4 regions of the Yersinia mollaretii ATCC 43969 genome follow, and region 3 is predicted to be linked to each of the others. Evidence: predicted binding sites of a transcription regulator. Region 3 holds the regulator's gene; each other region holds the start of a gene.

Region 1 (4,218 bases), 1.9 Mb from region 3:
ATTTTCAGCCGGCAGGGTAATTTGCAATGTCATCAAATGGTTATCAACTTTCCCCATCAACACGGATGAGTAGGCTTTCTGGCCGCCGCTGGTAATAATGCTGTCCAACTGCTGGAAAGGTTGCCCGTCGATTTTGATCGCTTTATTGGTCACGACTTGCAGATTGGCATCGCGCGCCCGCTGTTGATCGGCTAAACGGCCCGTTAGCACCTCCAGCGCCTCATCGGTGCTATCGCCCAAAATCACGATCACAGCTTTATCGCCGGTTTTATTGGCGAAAACGTACATGTTATTGGCTTGATTGCCCATCTTCCCGCTCTGGTCCGATAAATCGGCGGGCAAGCTCAACGCCACTTTACCTTCTAGCAGGCTGACGGGTTGGCCCACATTATTATCGCTGCCGCTATCACAGGCGCTTAGTCCGATAACCAGCAGGCCGATGGCGAGAAATTGGATCATTTTATGCATGGGGGTTGTTCCTTATGGATGCTGAGCGCGTATCAAATGCGATGACTCACCGTCATCAATAACTTATCAGTAATTAATGATTAATCAGTATATCGCACCCTATTCAGTCGCTAAAAGCAACCTATTGTTCAGCGGGTCACGAAAAGGTGGGCAGTTTTAGGAACAATCCATAAGCTGTGGTGGGCAGAGTGCGGCAACCACAATGATGTGGCTGCCTGAACAGACATTATCGTGCCGTAGAGCTGGCGGTGGCTAATGCTTGCTGGTCGGTTTTGCGGGCAAAATATTTCAGCAATACATTGAGCATCACGCCATAAGCGGGCAGGAAGAACAACATGCAAATCATCAGCTTGAAGCTGTAATCCACCAAAGCGATCTCCACCCAGTTTGCGGCCATAAAGGGATCACTACTGCGGTAAAACGCAATAAAGAAGAACGCCATAGTATCGCTGATATTGCCGAAGAACATGGCCGCTGTCGGGGCAACCCACCAAGCACTGCGCTGACGCAGGCGGTTAAACACCTGCACATCCAGAATTTGCCCAAGCACATAGGCCATAAAACTGGCGGCGGCGATACGCGCCACGAACAGATTAAAATGGGTTAGCGCCGGGAATCCTTGCCAGCTCCCCTGATAAAACAGGGCTGAAATCAGGTAGGAAATCAGCAGTGCGGGCACCATCACAGAGAGAATAATCCGGCGCGCCAAAGGGGCACCAAAGATCCGCACTGTCAGGTCGGTGGCTAAGAAGATAAACGGAAAGGTAAATGCCCCCCAAGTGGTGTGAAAACCGAAGATAGCGATCGGCAATTGCACCAGATAGTTACTGGAGGTAATGATGACAATATGGAATAGCGACAGCCATACCAAAGCGGTCATCCGCTGTTGAGGCGTAAACGAAAACATAAATGTGACCTTTTTGGTTATTGGGGTGAGGGAACCCAAACAAAATGCACCGTAATTTTACGACGCGGCGGCATGATACCCGTTTGCGCAACGAATGCAATGGTTAATTTTAACGCAAACGTTAGCGCCACTTGCGCCTAAAAATCGTCGGGGTAAACTATGCGCCTTTATAGACTAGCCCACTTCATAAGCAAGTTTATAAATCCCGATATTTTTGCGCCACAGCATACTGACCCATAAGAGAACCGCCATGACCGATATTTTTGCTCATCCAGATAAAACACTTGATGCATTGGGCCTGCGCTGCCCAGAGCCGGTGATGATGGTACGTAAAACGGTCCGGCACATGGAAGAGGGCCAGACACTGCTGATCATTGCTGACGATCCGGCAACCACCCGCGATATCCCCGGTTTTTGTCGTTTTATGGATCACCAGTTACTGGCCCAAGATACCGAACAAACGCCCTATCGGTACCTGGTGAAAAAAGGGGCAAAAGCGGGATAACCCGCTTGAGGTTATTGACAAAGTGCTAGCGGCGGAGAGAACAGGCGGATCGTAAAGACGCCGTCAATCCGTCCTTGGAGGCTCGAGCCGCGCCCTCCCTGGCGCGGACGCTTTACTCTTCCGACTGTCCTCACCGTTTCAGATCGAGTCGTCGAGGTTTGTCATCAGTCTGAAGCGGGATAACCCGCTTTGACTCAAACATCCCGCTTGCGTAACAACCTCAACGCGTTAGCTGTCACCAATGCGGTGGCACCTGAATCCGCTAATACCGCCAACCACAAGCCGGTTAAGCCCAGCAGGGTTGTCACCAGAAAAATCCCTTTTAGCCCTAATGAGATAGTGATGTTCTGGCGAATATTGGCGTTAGCCGCGCGTGATAACAGAATGATCTCTGCCAGCCCGGTAAGCCGATTATGGGTCAGCGCGGCATCGGCGGTTTCCAGCGCCACATCAGTACCACTGCCCATGGCAATGCCGATACTGGCCGCCTTCATAGCAGGTGCATCATTGATGCCGTCCCCGACCATCACGGTCGGCTGGGCTTCATTCAGCGCCATCACCGCCTGAACTTTATCGGCGGGCAGTAACCCAGCGCGGTAATCAATCCCCAATTCACTGGCAATGGCCGCCGCAGCCCGTGGGTTATCACCGGTCAACATTACCCCTTGAATGCCCAGTTTTTTCAGCGAATCAATGGCTTGCTTAGCATCGCTGCGCAATGTGTCGCGCAGTGCCAATAAACCAACAAACTGCTCATCTTCCAGCACGGCGACGGCAGTTTTGCCGCTACTCTCCAATTGATCGAGTTGCGTTTGCCACTCATCGGTCAATAACCCAGCAGGTAATTTACCGGGGGCACTGACACGTACTGCCAGCCCATTCACTCGACCTTCAACGCCAATCCCCGCCAGTGCGCGACGCTCTTCAGCTAACGGTAGCAGTGGGGTATTTTGTTGCGCTCGCTGCATAATCGCCACCGCCAGCGGATGGTGTGATCCGGCTTCGACGGCCGCCGCCAAAGCCAGCAGGCGGGTTTCACTGACGCCAGCAGCGGGCAGAATATCGGTCACTTTGGGTTTACCCTCGGTCAGCGTACCGGTTTTGTCGAAGGCCACGGTTTGAATACGGCCAAGTTGTTCCAGCGCCGCGCCGCCTTTGATCAGTGCGCCGCGCCGTGTTGCCGCCGCCAGCGCAGAGGTGATTGCCGCCGGGGTGGAGATGACCAGTGCGCACGGACAACCAATCAACAGCAACGTCAGACCACGGTAGATCCAATTTTCCCAAGGTTCGGCGAAAGCCAACGGCGGTACTAACATCACCAGCACCGAGAGCAACATAATCGCCGGGGTATAAATACGGCTAAAACGGTCAATAAAGCGTTCAATAGGTGCGCGACGTTCTTCGGCTAATTCAATAAGTTGCAAAATTCGGTCGATGGCATTATTACCCGGTTCTGAAATAACCCTCATCTCGGTGGCGCGATCGACGGATAAGCACCCCGCCGCGACTTTTTCACCTTGCAGCCGCTCAACTGGGATTGATTCTCCGGTGAGGGCGCTTTCATCAAAACTGGCGAACGGAGTCATTAATTCGGCATCTGCGGGCAGGCGGCCTCCCGGTGCAATCTCAATGATATCGCCGGGGCGCAAGCTGGCGACGGGTACTGAGGTTCGCACGCCATTTTTCAATAACAATGCCTCTTCTGGCACCAGCGCCATGAGCGCTTTTACCCCACGGCGAGCGCGGTTCGCAGCATAGGACTCCAGCAACTCACCTATCATAAACAGCAGCAATACCATCGCGGCTTCAGCCGTTGCGCCAATAAACATCGCCCCGATAGCGGCGACACTCATCAAGGTTTCAATGGCAAAAGGTGTGCCTGAGCGAATGAGCTTCCAAGCTTTGGTTGTCACGGGGATCAGCCCGACAATGGTGGTCGCGGCGAAGGCGAACTCAGCCAATTCAGTGCTGAATAAAGAGATGCTCCAACTGATCAGCATCAGTAGGGTTAATAATGCGATTGGCAGATATTCACGAAGGCGCGACTCGGACTCAGCGACCTTGTTTTCAGCGGATAATTGGGTATCCACCAGAGTGAATCCGGCGTGCTTAACCGCCTGCTCTACTTGAAGACGAATATCCGTGCGAGCATCAACCACCAGTTTTTCCGTGGCAAACAGCACTTTGATATTTTCAATTTCTACCTGACTGCTGACGGCATTCTCAATCTTTCTGGCACAACTTGGGCAGTCCATCCCTTTGACTTGCCAGCTAAAGCGCTGACTCCCCGCAGGCATAGCCGCCGCAAGTATGTCACTTTCGTCATCACCTTCATCGG
Region 2 (4,218 bases), 1.1 Mb from region 3:
ACCGGTGGCGTCAGAACCGGGCTGTAGCCCATGCCGATATAGGATTTATAGCATTGATTCTGGCTGGCAATCCCTTTCAGTTCCGCCAGCGCCTGATGTTCAGTGGCGGCATCGCCGACTGGGGGCGGGCTTGGCAGTTGGATATCTGCCGGAACAATCTGCTGGATCAATGTACTTAACGAGCGGGCACCCACGGCAGCCAACATCTGTTGCTGCTGCTCAGTTGAGGAGCCGATATGGCGCTGAATAAAAGCATCATTATGTTCAAGCTGGCTGAGATTCTGAGTCATTGCTACAAATTCCTGAGTAGGGCATGGGACGGGAAGTGGCATCAGTCTGGTATGAGGACAGGCGTCAAAAAACCGAGATTATTGACAAAGTGCCCGCAGTGGAGAGAACAGGCAGATCGTAAAGACGCCGTCAATCCGTCCCTGGAGGCTCGAGCCGCGCCCTCCCTGGCGCGGACGCTTTACTCTTCTGCCGGTCCTCTCACTGTTCCAGATCGAGTTATCGGGGTTGATCAGAAGCCTGAACCCGATAACTGGAGCTAAATTGAGTTTACTCGTCGATAGTTGCTAAATAGGCATCAGCATCAAGCAGACTATCCAGTTCGCTCTCATCGGATGCTTTAATGCTAAACAACCAGCCATCCGTGTAAGGCGCGCTGTTTACCAGCTCTGGTGAGCTTTCCAGTTCGCTATTAACCGCAACAATCTCACCGCTGATGGGGGCGTAGATATCGGAAGCGGCTTTAACTGACTCCGCAACAGCGCAGTCGCTGCCCGCTGAAACGTCACTGCCGACTTCTGGCAAATCAACAAACACCATGTCGCCCAGTAACTCTTGCGCATGTTCAGTGATGCCGACGCTATAGACACCATCACCATCGGCGCGAACCCACTCATGGGAAGAGGCATATTTTAAATCTGCTGGTACATTGCTCATCGCTGCAACTCCAATTAATTTGGGTATAGAGCCAAAATGTTGGCTCGTATATCGGGATATGATGACAAATAAACTTACTGCGCGACCGGCTTACCGGCCCGCACGAAACCCGGTTTGGTGACGCGCACCGGCATTTCACGATTGCGAATCTGCACAACGGCACTCTCACCGATACCGGCAGGCACACGGGCCAGCGCAATGCTGAAGCCCAGTGTTGGCGAGAAAGAACCGCTGGTGATGACACCCACCTGCGCCTGACCTGAGGCATCAGTAAAATGCACAGGCAGCTCATTACGCAATACGCCTTTTTCGGTCATGATCAAGCCGACCAACTGCTCACTCCCGTTAGCCCTTTGCTGCTCCAGTGCCTCACGGCCGATAAACTGGCGATCTTCCGGCAACCACGCCACTGTCCAGCCCATATTGGCGGCTAACGGCGAAATAGTCTCATCCATCTCTTGGCCGTAGAGGTTCATACCCGCCTCCAGCCGCAGAGTGTCACGCGCCCCAAGGCCAGCAGGTTTCACGCCAGCAGCAAGAAGTTGCTGCCAAAACTCAACCACCTGCTCTTTTGGCAGCGCGATTTCATAGCCCGCTTCACCAGTATAGCCAGTGGTGGCGATAAACAAATCACCCGCCTGAATGCCGAAGAATGGTTTCATTCCGGCGATAGCTTGTTGCTGCTCAGTGGTCAGTAAAGTGGCCACTTTCTGTTGTGCTGTCGGGCCTTGTACCGCCACCAACGCCAGATCGTCGCGCACAGTGACATCAACCTGATAAGGCTCAGCATGTTGGGTGATCCAAGCCAGATCTTTGTCACGGGTGGCGGAGTTAACCACTAAGCGGAAATAGTCTTCGCGGAGGAAGTAGACAATCAAATCATCAATAACACCTCCGGACGCATTCAGCATCCCGGAGTAAAGGGCTTTGCCCGGTTGGGTCAGTTTAGCAACATCATTGGCTAACAGATAGCGGAGGAATTCACGGGTACGCGCGCCGTGCAGATCGACAATGGTCATGTGAGAGACATCAAACATACCGGCGTCTTGGCGCACAATATGGTGCTCGTCGATTTGGGAGCCATAATGCAATGGCATCATCCAGCCATGAAAATCTACCATGCGCGCACCGCACGCCACGTGTTGGTCATACAACGGGGTCTGCTTAGACATCTACTCTCCCTCAAACAGTTTCATGCCATGAGTGTCTGGTACTCTGACTTACCATAAACAGGCATATACCCTAAATAATTCGGGTTGCAGGAAGGCGGCAACTAAGTGAATCCCCAGGAGCTTACATCAGTAAGTGACTGGGGTGAACGAAGGCAGCCAACACACATGCAACTTGAAGTATGACGGATCTACGCAAACGATACCTTTTACCCAACGTTATCACCGAATCTATCCGGTAACCATAAGCTAAAATAAGCGATGAGAGGCGGTGAAGGTATAAAGTGCAGGGGGATTATGCAGAGTTTTCCACTGCAAAACTGCGCACAGAGGCACACAATTAACAATTAAACAGTGAAAGTAGCGATGTTATATAACCAAACAACCAAAACCCTGTCGGATTCAACTTTTTGGGTTTTGGCTGTCAGTGAGAAAAACTAATGCGAAAAACAGGCTGGAATTAGATTATTTCAACTGAGGGGGCGAATTGACGAGTTTGGCGATGACTCATCTAACCATGCAGGCAGATCATTTAATCCCATCGCCTGCCGCACTAACTGCGGTTTAACTCCTGGTAGGTTATCAGCCAGTGTTAACCCAATATCACGCAGCAGCTTTTTCGCCGGATGGCGACCCGCAAACAGGTCACGGAAACCCTGCATACTGGCGAGCATCACTGCGGCGCTGTGCTTACGGCGGCGTTCATAACGGCGCAGGTAGAGATGTTGCCCGATATCTTTGCCCTGACGCTGCAAGCGCCGGAGTTCTGACACCAGCTCGGCGGCATCCATAAAACCCAGATTCACCCCCTGCCCAGCCAATGGATGCACGGTATGGGCGGCATCCCCAACCAACGCCAGCCGATGGGCTGCAAAGCTGCGGGCATAGCGCCCCATCAGCGGGAAGGTCTGGCGCTCGCTCTCCAACTGGCATTGGCCCAAGCGCATATCAAACGCCATGCCCAGCTTTCGATTGAACTCTTCGGCGGGCAGCGCGGCTAATTCGGCGGCACGTTCAGGGGGAAGTGACCAGACTATTGAGCTGAGATGGGGGTCACTGAATGGCAGGAAGGCCAGAATACCATCGCCATGAAACACCTGACGTGCGGTAGCTTGATGAGGCGCTTCAGTGCGGATGGTCGCCACCAACGCATGGTGGGCGTAATCCCAGAAAGTCAGCGGAATATCCGCATGTTGGCGCAACCAAGAGTTCGCGCCGTCGGCCCCGACAACCAATTTGGCACTGAGCATACGATCATCAGTCAGCGTAATAAAAGCTTCGCTTTCTCCCCAAGCCACCTGTTTGAGGCTAGCTGGTGCTAACAGGGTGACCTCTGCGAGTTGACTCGCCCGCTGCCACAGCGCCTGCTGAATGACCCGGTTTTCAATGATGTGCCCAAGATGGCTGAAACCGTACTCATCCCCATGGAAGGTAATTTTGCCGAAACTGTCTTGCTCCCAGACTTCCATGCCGAGGTAAGGACTGGCGCGCAGGGCTAGAATGCCGTCCCACACCCCAATTTTTTGGAGTAAGCGCTCACTGGCTGCATTGATCGCCGAGACGCGCAGCGCCAACTCTCCGATCAAGGGCGTGGGTAGTGGTTCAGGCGCGGGCTGGTGCTCGATAATGGCGATGCGCAGACCACTGCCCTGTAAACCGCAGGCCAGTGCCAGACCGACCATTCCGCCACCGGCGATAACTACGTCATATGATTGCATGCCGAAACATTTCCCCGTGAAAATATGAACTTAACTTACCCTATAGATTTCTCGATGCAGCTAACACACCTACAGCGTGAAAGATGACGGGTAAAAACTTTAGCGATCAACCCACCCCAATGTCCGCCGGGCAAAAGCATCGCGTACCGCAGGCAGGTACTCCATCGACATCAGCGCAAAATTACGCCCCACCACCAGCGGCCCATAGCGGTTGGCAAACAGGCGAATCAGGCCATCGGTGACACCAATGGTGGCCTGTTGATCCTGCCGCCGCCGCTGTTGGTATTGGGCGAGCACCCCATAGTCACCGGGGTCACTGCCCGCCGATGCGATGGTTTCCGCCAGCGACATTACATCGCGCAGCCCCAGATTGAAGCCCTGTCCGG
Region 3 (4,218 bases):
CGCCAGCTGAAGTGGTTTAACAGCCAGGCACCCAGCAGGGGGGCGAGCGCCGGAGAGAGCGCAACCAATGGCATAATGGTGGCAAAGACACGATTGGCTTTACCGTCACGATAGCGATCCACCACCAAGGCTTGCCAGCTCACGGCCGCAGAACAGACCCCCACCGCCTGAATAAAGCGCAGGATCAATAGTTGCGTGGCCGTTTCCACCCACAGAATCCCCAAACAGCCGAGGGCAAATAACCCCAGTCCGGCTAACAGCACCGGCTTACGGCCTAATTTATCAGATACCGGCCCCCAGATAAGCTGGGCGATAGCAAAACCCGCGAGAAAAATGCTCAAGCTAGCACTGATGGATCCAGCGGAGGTTTGCAGTTCTTGTTGCATGGCCCCAAAGGCGGGTAAATACATGTCGGTGGCCAGATAACCCAACATGCTTAAACCAGCCAGATAGAACATGAAGCTAGGTGTCGTTTTCATTCTTTATTATTCTCTATTTGAAAATGTGCAGGCGCTGCTGTTGTAAATAGATTGTTGCAGGCAATTTGTGGCGGAGGGCATTCTATCCGGTGAGTGATTCTGTTGTGAAACGGTAATATTTGCGCCATGCTGTCAAAATATTTGATAGCTAAGTGATTAAGCTGAAGGGGCAGAAAATAATGTGGTCCGAATACTCACTGGATGTGGTTGACGCAGTGGCGCGTACCGGTAGCTTCAGTGCTGCTGCACAAGAATTGCACCGTGTGCCATCGGCGATAAGTTATACCGTGCGCCAACTTGAAGAGTGGCTGGCAGTGCCGCTGTTTGAACGACGTCATCGTGACGTAGAATTAACCGCCGCAGGTCTGGTTTTTATCAAAGAAGCACGTGATGTCATCAAAAAAATGAATGGCACCCGTCGTCAATGTCAACAAGTGGCGAATGGTTGGCGGGGGGAATTAACTATCGTGATAGATAAAATCGTCAAGCCCCAGCGCAGTCGCCGCTTAGTATTGGATTTTTATCGACATTTTCCTGATATCGAATTACGAGTACGTTATGAAGTATTCAATGGTGTCTGGGATGCATTGGTCGATGGACAGGCAGAAATGGCCATCGGTGCTACTCGCGCAGTGCCTGTTGGGGGGCGGTTTGTTTTTCGTGATATGGGATTTTTAAGCTGGCAGTGTGTGGTGAGTGTCAAACATCCATTAGCTCAGCTAACCGGGCCGCTGACCGATGATCAGCTCCGCCCTTATCCCTCACTTTGCCTCGAAGATACTGCGCGAAATTTGCCTAAACGAGACACCTGGACGCTAGATAATCAGCAGCGGCTGGTGGTTCCGGATTGGGTGACGGGGATCGACTGCCTGTGTGAGGGGTTATGTGTTGGCATGGTGCCCGCCCATATGGTTTCGCCACTGATTGCGCAGGGGAAACTGGCGGCGCTAAACTTGGCGGAACCGCTGCCGGATAGCCCGTGCTGCCTGACGTGGGAGCAGAATAATCATTCGCCCGCACTGGCTTGGCTGCTTGAGTATTTGGGTGACAGTGTCACGTTAAATGCAGAGTGGATGAAAGATGATACTCTATCATCATCTCGTGACTGATGATGATGGAGATCACCGCCGATAGCAGCCTGTACTATCGGCGGGAGAGGATTAACGGCGATAATCGCGGAACGGACCATCGGCAACAGAACGTCGTTCGACCAGTTTCGGGTGAACCTCAATGGTCTGGGGATCTTCGCGTTTGCTGACAATGCGGTCGAGCAGCATCGCAAAGGCCGTTTCGCCCAATCGCTCTTTCGGCTGATGAATGGTGGTGAGTGCCGGGGAGAAATAGCGCGCATTACGCACATTATCGTACCCGATCACCGAAATATCCTGCGGCACTCGCAGGCCCAGCTCATCGGCTGCGCATATTGCGCCCATCGCCATAATATCCCCGCCACAGAACACGGCGGTCGGGCGATGTTTCTGTGTCAGAATTTGATGCATGGCTTTATAACCCGATTCCGGTTCAAAATCGCCCTGAACCACCCATTCATCACGCACCGTGATATTGGCCTCCTCCAGTGCTTTAAGGAAGCCCTGATGGCGACCACCGCCGGTATTGCGGGATAACTGACCGGGGATCGCGCCTATATCACGATGACCGCGTTCAATCAGATAACGGCCAGCCAAATAGCCGCCTTCAAAGGCATTATCAATAATAGAATCAGTAAAATCGCCACGTGCCGTTCCCCAATCCATCACCACCATCGGGATATTGCGATAATCTTCGAGCATCCCCAGCAGTTGCTCGGGATATTCTGAACACATGACTAACAGCCCATCAACACGCTTTTGTGCCAACATCGCCAGATAGGCTTTCTGCTTATCCAGATTATTATGAGAGTTACATAAAATCAGCGTGTAACCCTTGCTATAACAGCTGTTTTCAACCGCTTCGATCACTTCGGCAAAATAGGGCGCTTCGCTGGATGTTGCCAATAAGCCAATGGATTTGGTGTGGTTAACTTTCAAACTGCGGGCCACAGCACTGGGCGAATAATGCAGCTCTTTAATGGCTGCCCACACGGCAGCCTTGGTATTTTCGGCGACGAAACGAGTTTTGTTAATCACATGCGAAACGGTGGTGGTGGACACACCCGCGTGTTTGGCCACATCTTTAATCGTTGCCATAAAAAAATGACTCCTAAGCTTACCTGTTACCGTCGGTAAGTATGATGTTAATCGTTTGCCTGCAGACTCGAAAACACTCAGACAGATGCATATTATTGGGCTGGAAAATGGAATCAGCGGCTTGTCTGAGAGTATTTATTGGACGTTATTAGTCGGTATGCAGTTATGAACTGCGAATTTTGTCTGATCTGGAGTCAAAGTGGAAGAGGTATTCAAAGTTATAAAGTGCGTAATGAGCACAAGATTTTTTTTCTGAATTGTGGGAAGATAATTTAACACAGTAACTTTGTGTCTTTTTCCTACTACAAACTGACCGGCTAAGGAGTTTTTATGGATACCAATCTGAAAATGTCGCTGATTACGACTGTTGGTGCGCTGGCGATGATTATTGCCTTTAGCTTCGTGGCGGTAATGAATTAATTAAGCCGCTTGCCGGTAAAATTATTAAGTAGGGCGGTTTACCCGCCCTGAGTTATTTCTGCTGATGTGCTAACACACCGCCTATCATTTATTGCCTTATCAGGCTAGATTCTTCTCAACGAATGACCAGTTAACCAGCGCCCAGAAATTCTCCAGATATTTTGGCCGCGCATTACGGTAATCAATATAATAAGCGTGCTCCCACACATCGACGGTCAGCAATGGCTTATCATTTGTGGTCAGAGGGGTTGCTGCATTAGAAGTACTGACAATCGCCAGCGTGCCATCTGCTTTTTTAACCAGCCAAGTCCAGCCTGCGCCAAAATTTTTCACTGCGGCATCGGTAAACTGCGCTTTAAACTCTGCAAATGAACCGAATGACTGATTAATGGCGTCGGCCACTTTACCCGTCGGCTCACCACCGCCATTTGGCGACAGGCAGTGCCAGTAGAAAGTGTGGTTCCAAACTTGGGCCGCATTGTTGAAGATGCCACCGCTGGAGGTTTTTACGATCTCTTCCAGTGTCTTGCCCGCAAACTCAGTCTCTTTAATCAGACTATTGAGATTAACCACATAGGTATTGTGGTGTTTTCCGTGGTGGTATTCCAGCGTTTCAGCTGAGATGTGGGGTTCCAGCGCATTTTGCGCATAAGGTAATGCCGGTAATTCAAAAGACATAGCTCTCTCCTTTCGGGGTTGCTCAGGGTGTTTGCTCCTCAAATCCCATCAATAGCCGCAGGCCATAATGTGGCGAAGAGCGGGTAAAGCATAATTGTTGTATTTTTGTTGTGGGTATTAATCTTAACAACTTTCGACAGGAATGACATTGAAAACCATAGGGTTAGAAAGGGGATTGAATGCAAACTCTTCAGGAGTCGTCACTGAGATAGGGGGAGTAAGGAAACACACACCCGACAGCGCCGCCGGATGTGTGTTGAAGGATTAGCGGATAGTTTTTGGTGTGACCACGCGACGTGCGCCCACATAATGATCTTGCCAGTAGTCGTTATCCAGCATACTAATACGGATCTCTTCGCCGGTGCGTGGAGACTGAATAAATTTGCCGTTGCCTAAATAAACGCCGACATGATCGGCAACGCCGCGATTAGCAATATTAAAGAACACCAGATCAC
Region 4 (4,218 bases), 2.1 Mb from region 3:
AACCATCCGGCGGCCCAAGAGGTTTGGAGCAGTACGTAGCAGAGCACTACGGATAGCACCAAGAGCAGTAACAACGTTAGCAGCACTTTCCCGAGAAATTTCATCTGGTAAATTCACGCCTGTCGGTATACGGAACCCTGTTTATGCCGCAAATCTTCCCTTAGCTCAATAGACAATCCGTTATCTATGCATAAAAAAATGGCCGGTATCGTTTACGACCGGCCATTTCAGTGACGTGTTAGCGCCAGATTATTTTTCTTGTGGGAAGAGTAGGTTAAGGACGATGGCAGTAATACCCCCGGCAGCAATCCCAGAAGAGAGCAGGGTTTTGATCCAGTCAGGGGCAAATTGCAGGATCAAAGGTTGCTGTGCCACGCCCATACCAACCGCCAATGAGAGCGCCATAATCATAATTGCACGGCGATTAAGGGTTTCGCGCGACACGATCCGCACGCCAGAGGCGGCAATAGTGCCGAACATCACGAGAGTTGCGCCGCCCAGCACTGGCTCAGGAATATGCTGCACAAACCCAGCCACGGCAGGGAACAGGCCCAACACGATCAGCATCAGCGCCACCACAAAACCGACATAACGGCTGGCAACACCGGTCAACTGAATCACCCCATTATTCTGGCCGAAACAGGAGTTAGGGAAGGTGTTAAACACCGCCGACAGCATGGAGTTCAACCCATTCGCCAGCACACCGCCCTTAAGGCGTTTCATATACAGCGGGCCATGAACCGGCTGCTCTGACACATCGGAGGTGGCGGTAATATCGCCGATGGTTTCCAATGAGGTCACCATAAAGATCAGCATCAGCGGCACCAGCAGATTCCAGTCAAAAGACAACCCATAGTACAACGGCGTGGGAATGGTAATCAGCGCTGTGTCTACCACTGGGCGGCTTTCAGGCAGCATCCCCAGCGACCAAGCCAGCAGGTAACCCACCGCCATGGCGATCACCAGCGAAGCGACACGCAGATAGGGGTTACGTTGGCGATTCAGCAGAATAATCACCACCAAGACCGCACCCGCCAACAGCAGATTTTTCGGTGCGCCAAATGTATGGTCGCTCATCGCGCCATAACCGCCACCAATAGATGTCAGCCCAACTTGAATCAATGACAGGCCGATAATCATCACCACAATACCGGAGACCAGCGGCGTGATAATGCGGCGCGCCAGATGCAGGAAGCGGGAGAGGATAATCTCGGTGCAGGAGGCCACCATCAGGGTGCCGAACAGCGCTGCCATCATGGTTGGGATATCCGCTCCCCCATTTTTCAGCGCCAACCCACCCATGATCAATGGAGAAACAAAGTTAAAACTGGTGCCCTGAATGGATAGCAGGCCAGAGCCTACCGGCCCCCAAGTCTTAATTTGTAGCAGTGAGGCTAGACCTGATGCGAACAGGGACATACTGATAATGCGTTGGGTATCTTCCGCCGGCAATCCGAGTGCCTGACAAATCAGCAGACCGGGGGTAATTACCGCGACAAACATCGCCAATAAATGCTGACAGGCGGCAAACAGTGTTTGGGCCAGTGGCGGGCGGTCTTCTAAACGATAAATCAGTTCGCTAGGGCGAGTGGTGACGGGCTGTGGCGTATCAAGTTCGGCGGATTGCGTAGACATGGAGTGAAATACCCTGATCGGCAAAGAGGGCATTTTAATGATCCGCCTCACAAAAGCAATCGGTTGCGCTGCATTTTTTTAAATATTTCTCTCCGTTGTTAGCGCGTTTTAATTAGCGACTAAACTTGTAATTAGCCGCGTTTTTTTTTCTAATCCCCCCTTAACCGTTTTGGCGTTTATTAAGGAACTGTCTAACGTCATATTTTTATTCGATATTTTAATCGCATGGAGTACCAAGATGTTTCATCTCGATACCTATGGCACGCTAGTCGCGGCCTGTTTGGTTTTATTGCTAGGCCGTAAACTCGTACAAACTGTCCCCTTCCTGAAGAAATACACTATTCCTGAACCGGTTGCCGGTGGTTTGCTTGTGGCTTTTATGATGCTGCTGATGCAAAAGACCCTCGGTTGGGAAATCAGTTTTGATATGTCGCTGAAAGATCCTCTGATGCTGGCCTTCTTCGCTACTATCGGTCTGAACGCCAATTTGGCGAGCCTACGCGCGGGCGGCAAGGCTCTGAGCATATTTGTCTTTGTGGTGGTGGGTTTGCTACTGGTGCAGAACGCCATTGGTGTGGCCCTCGCGAAATTAATGGGGCTAGACCCATTGATGGGGTTATTGGCCGGTTCCATTACCTTGTCGGGCGGGCACGGCACGGGTGCGGCATGGAGTAAAGTCTTCGTTGAGCGCTATGGTTTTGAAAACGCGACTGAAGTTGCCATGGCTTGCGCAACCTTTGGTTTGGTACTCGGTGGGCTGATTGGGGGGCCGGTGGCGCGTTATCTGGTCAAGCACTCCTCCACGCCGGATGGCACGCCCGAGGATAGCGAAGTGCCTTCCGCCTTCGAAAAACCTTCAGCTGGCCGAATGATTACCTCGCTGGTATTGGTCGAAACTATCGCCATGATTGCCATCTGTCTGATGGTGGGCGGCCTGATTTCTGGCTGGCTACAGGGCACGATGTTTGAGCTGCCCACTTTCGTCTGCGTGCTCTTTGTCGGGGTCATCCTCAGCAACACGCTGTCGGCCATCGGCTTCTACAAAGTCTTTGATCGTGCAGTCTCAGTGCTGGGTAATGTCAGTTTGTCACTGTTTTTGGCGATGGCGTTGATGAGCTTAAAACTTTGGGAATTGGCCTCATTGGCTCTGCCGATGTTGGTGATTCTGTCGGCGCAAGCCGTGGCGATGGCACTGTACGCGATTTTTGTCACTTATCGGGTGATGGGGAAAAACTATGATGCGGCTGTGTTGGCGGCGGGGCATTGTGGTTTTGGTTTAGGCGCGACACCGACCGCGATTGCCAATATGCAGGCCATTACTGACCGCTTTGGCCCGTCGCATTTAGCCTTCTTGGTAGTGCCAATGGTGGGTGCGTTCTTTATTGATATCGTAAATGTGATCGTGATTAAGCTCTATCTGTTACTGCCGATCTTCCCTGCGGTCGTGGGATAATTGTTTTTGGGGCGGCGATATCCGCCCCTAACTTAGGCTATTATGGGACTTAGGCTATTATGGGACTTAGGCTATTTGGGACTTAGGCTATTTGGGACTTATGCTATTGGGGATTAGGCATTGGTGTAGCGTGTTCTCTCTGGCAACCACCGCTCAATCAGTGCCCGCGCATGTTCGGGGTATTGCTGATGCAGATGGCGAGCGACCCGCTGCACTTCGGGAATCATGGCCTGATCGCGCAGTAAATCAGCCACTTTAAACTCAGCACTCCCGGTCTGCCGTGTCCCCAATAACTCGCCGGGGCCACGGATCTCTAAGTCTCGCTGAGCAATCACAAAGCCATCATTACTGTCGCGCAGTACTTGCAAACGCATCTGGGCGGTTTTGCTGAGCGGCGTTTTGTAGAGCAACACGCAGTGTGACGCAACGGCACCACGGCCCACGCGGCCACGTAATTGGTGAAGTTGCGCCAACCCCAAACGTTCTGGGTTGTCGATGATCATCAGGCTGGCGTTAGGCACATCCACCCCGACCTCAATGACCGTGGTCGCGACCAATAGCTGCAACTCACCCTGCTTAAATGCCAGCATCACCGCCTGTTTTTCTGGACCTTTCATTCGGCCATGAACCAAGCCGACATTAATCTCTGGCAGGGCAATTTTCAGCTCTTCGCAGGTCACCTCGGCGGCTTGTGCTTCCAGCAGCTCAGACTCTTCAATCAGAGTACAAACCCAGTAAGCCTGACGGCCCTCCTCCAGACAGGCATTTTTAACTCGCTGAATCACATCACTGCGGCGGGTATCTGGGATGGCGACAGTGGTGACGGGTGTCCTGCCGGGCGGCAGCTCATCAATCACCGAGGTGTCGAGATCCGCATAGGCGGTCATCGCCAAGGTGCGTGGAATCGGGGTCGCCGTCATAATGAGCTGATGCGGATGGAAGCCCTGCTCCTCACCTTTCTCCCATAATGCGAGCCGCTGATGAACGCCGAAACGATGCTGTTCATCAATAATCACCAGCGCCAATCCAGAGAATTTCACCTGCTCCTGAAACATGGCGTGGGTGCCGACAACCATCGAAACCTGACCACTGGCGACGGCTTCTTGCTGCGCCAATCGCGCTTTGCCTTT

The links. The regulator PurR, encoded in region 3, represses purine synthesis genes. The targets are predictions, from matches to a motif close to CANGCAAACGTTTGCNTG.
Region 1: a site for PurR is predicted at 1,487-1,504, ahead of tusA (sulfurtransferase TusA). Genes of this name have one in related genera too.
Region 2: a site for PurR is predicted at 2,125-2,142, ahead of gcvT (glycine cleavage system aminomethyltransferase GcvT). Genes of this name have one in related genera too.
Region 4: a site for PurR is predicted at 1,688-1,705, ahead of gltS (sodium/glutamate symporter). Genes of this name have one in related genera too.

The regions. Positions count from the first base shown of each region.
Region 1 covers NZ_CP054043.1:931,031-935,248, reverse strand. The annotation lists gene HRD69_RS04105 (DcrB family lipoprotein) at 1-468, opposite strand, end outside; gene HRD69_RS04100 (7-cyano-7-deazaguanine/7-aminomethyl-7-deazaguanine transporter) at 695-1,375, opposite strand; gene tusA (sulfurtransferase TusA) at 1,626-1,880, shown strand; gene HRD69_RS04090 (zinc/cadmium/mercury/lead-transporting ATPase) at 2,075-4,218, opposite strand, start outside.
Region 2 covers NZ_CP054043.1:181,529-185,746, forward strand. The annotation lists gene gcvP (aminomethyl-transferring glycine dehydrogenase) at 1-290, opposite strand, end outside; gene gcvH (glycine cleavage system protein GcvH) at 559-945, opposite strand; gene gcvT (glycine cleavage system aminomethyltransferase GcvT) at 1,020-2,117, opposite strand; gene ubiI (FAD-dependent 2-octaprenylphenol hydroxylase) at 2,585-3,832, opposite strand; gene ubiH (2-octaprenyl-6-methoxyphenyl hydroxylase) at 3,932-4,218, opposite strand, start outside.
Region 3 covers NZ_CP054043.1:3,637,845-3,642,062, reverse strand. The annotation lists gene punC (purine nucleoside transporter PunC) at 1-479, opposite strand, end outside; gene punR (DNA-binding transcriptional activator PunR) at 659-1,588, shown strand; gene purR (HTH-type transcriptional repressor PurR) at 1,640-2,665, opposite strand; gene cydH (cytochrome bd-I oxidase subunit CydH) at 2,996-3,085, shown strand; gene sodB (superoxide dismutase [Fe]) at 3,185-3,763, opposite strand; gene HRD69_RS16230 (C40 family peptidase) at 4,028-4,218, opposite strand, start outside.
Region 4 covers NZ_CP054043.1:1,180,757-1,184,974, reverse strand. The annotation lists gene HRD69_RS05185 (AsmA family protein) at 1-104, opposite strand, end outside; gene HRD69_RS05180 (uracil-xanthine permease family protein) at 250-1,635, opposite strand; gene gltS (sodium/glutamate symporter) at 1,874-3,088, shown strand; gene recG (ATP-dependent DNA helicase RecG) at 3,202-4,218, opposite strand, start outside.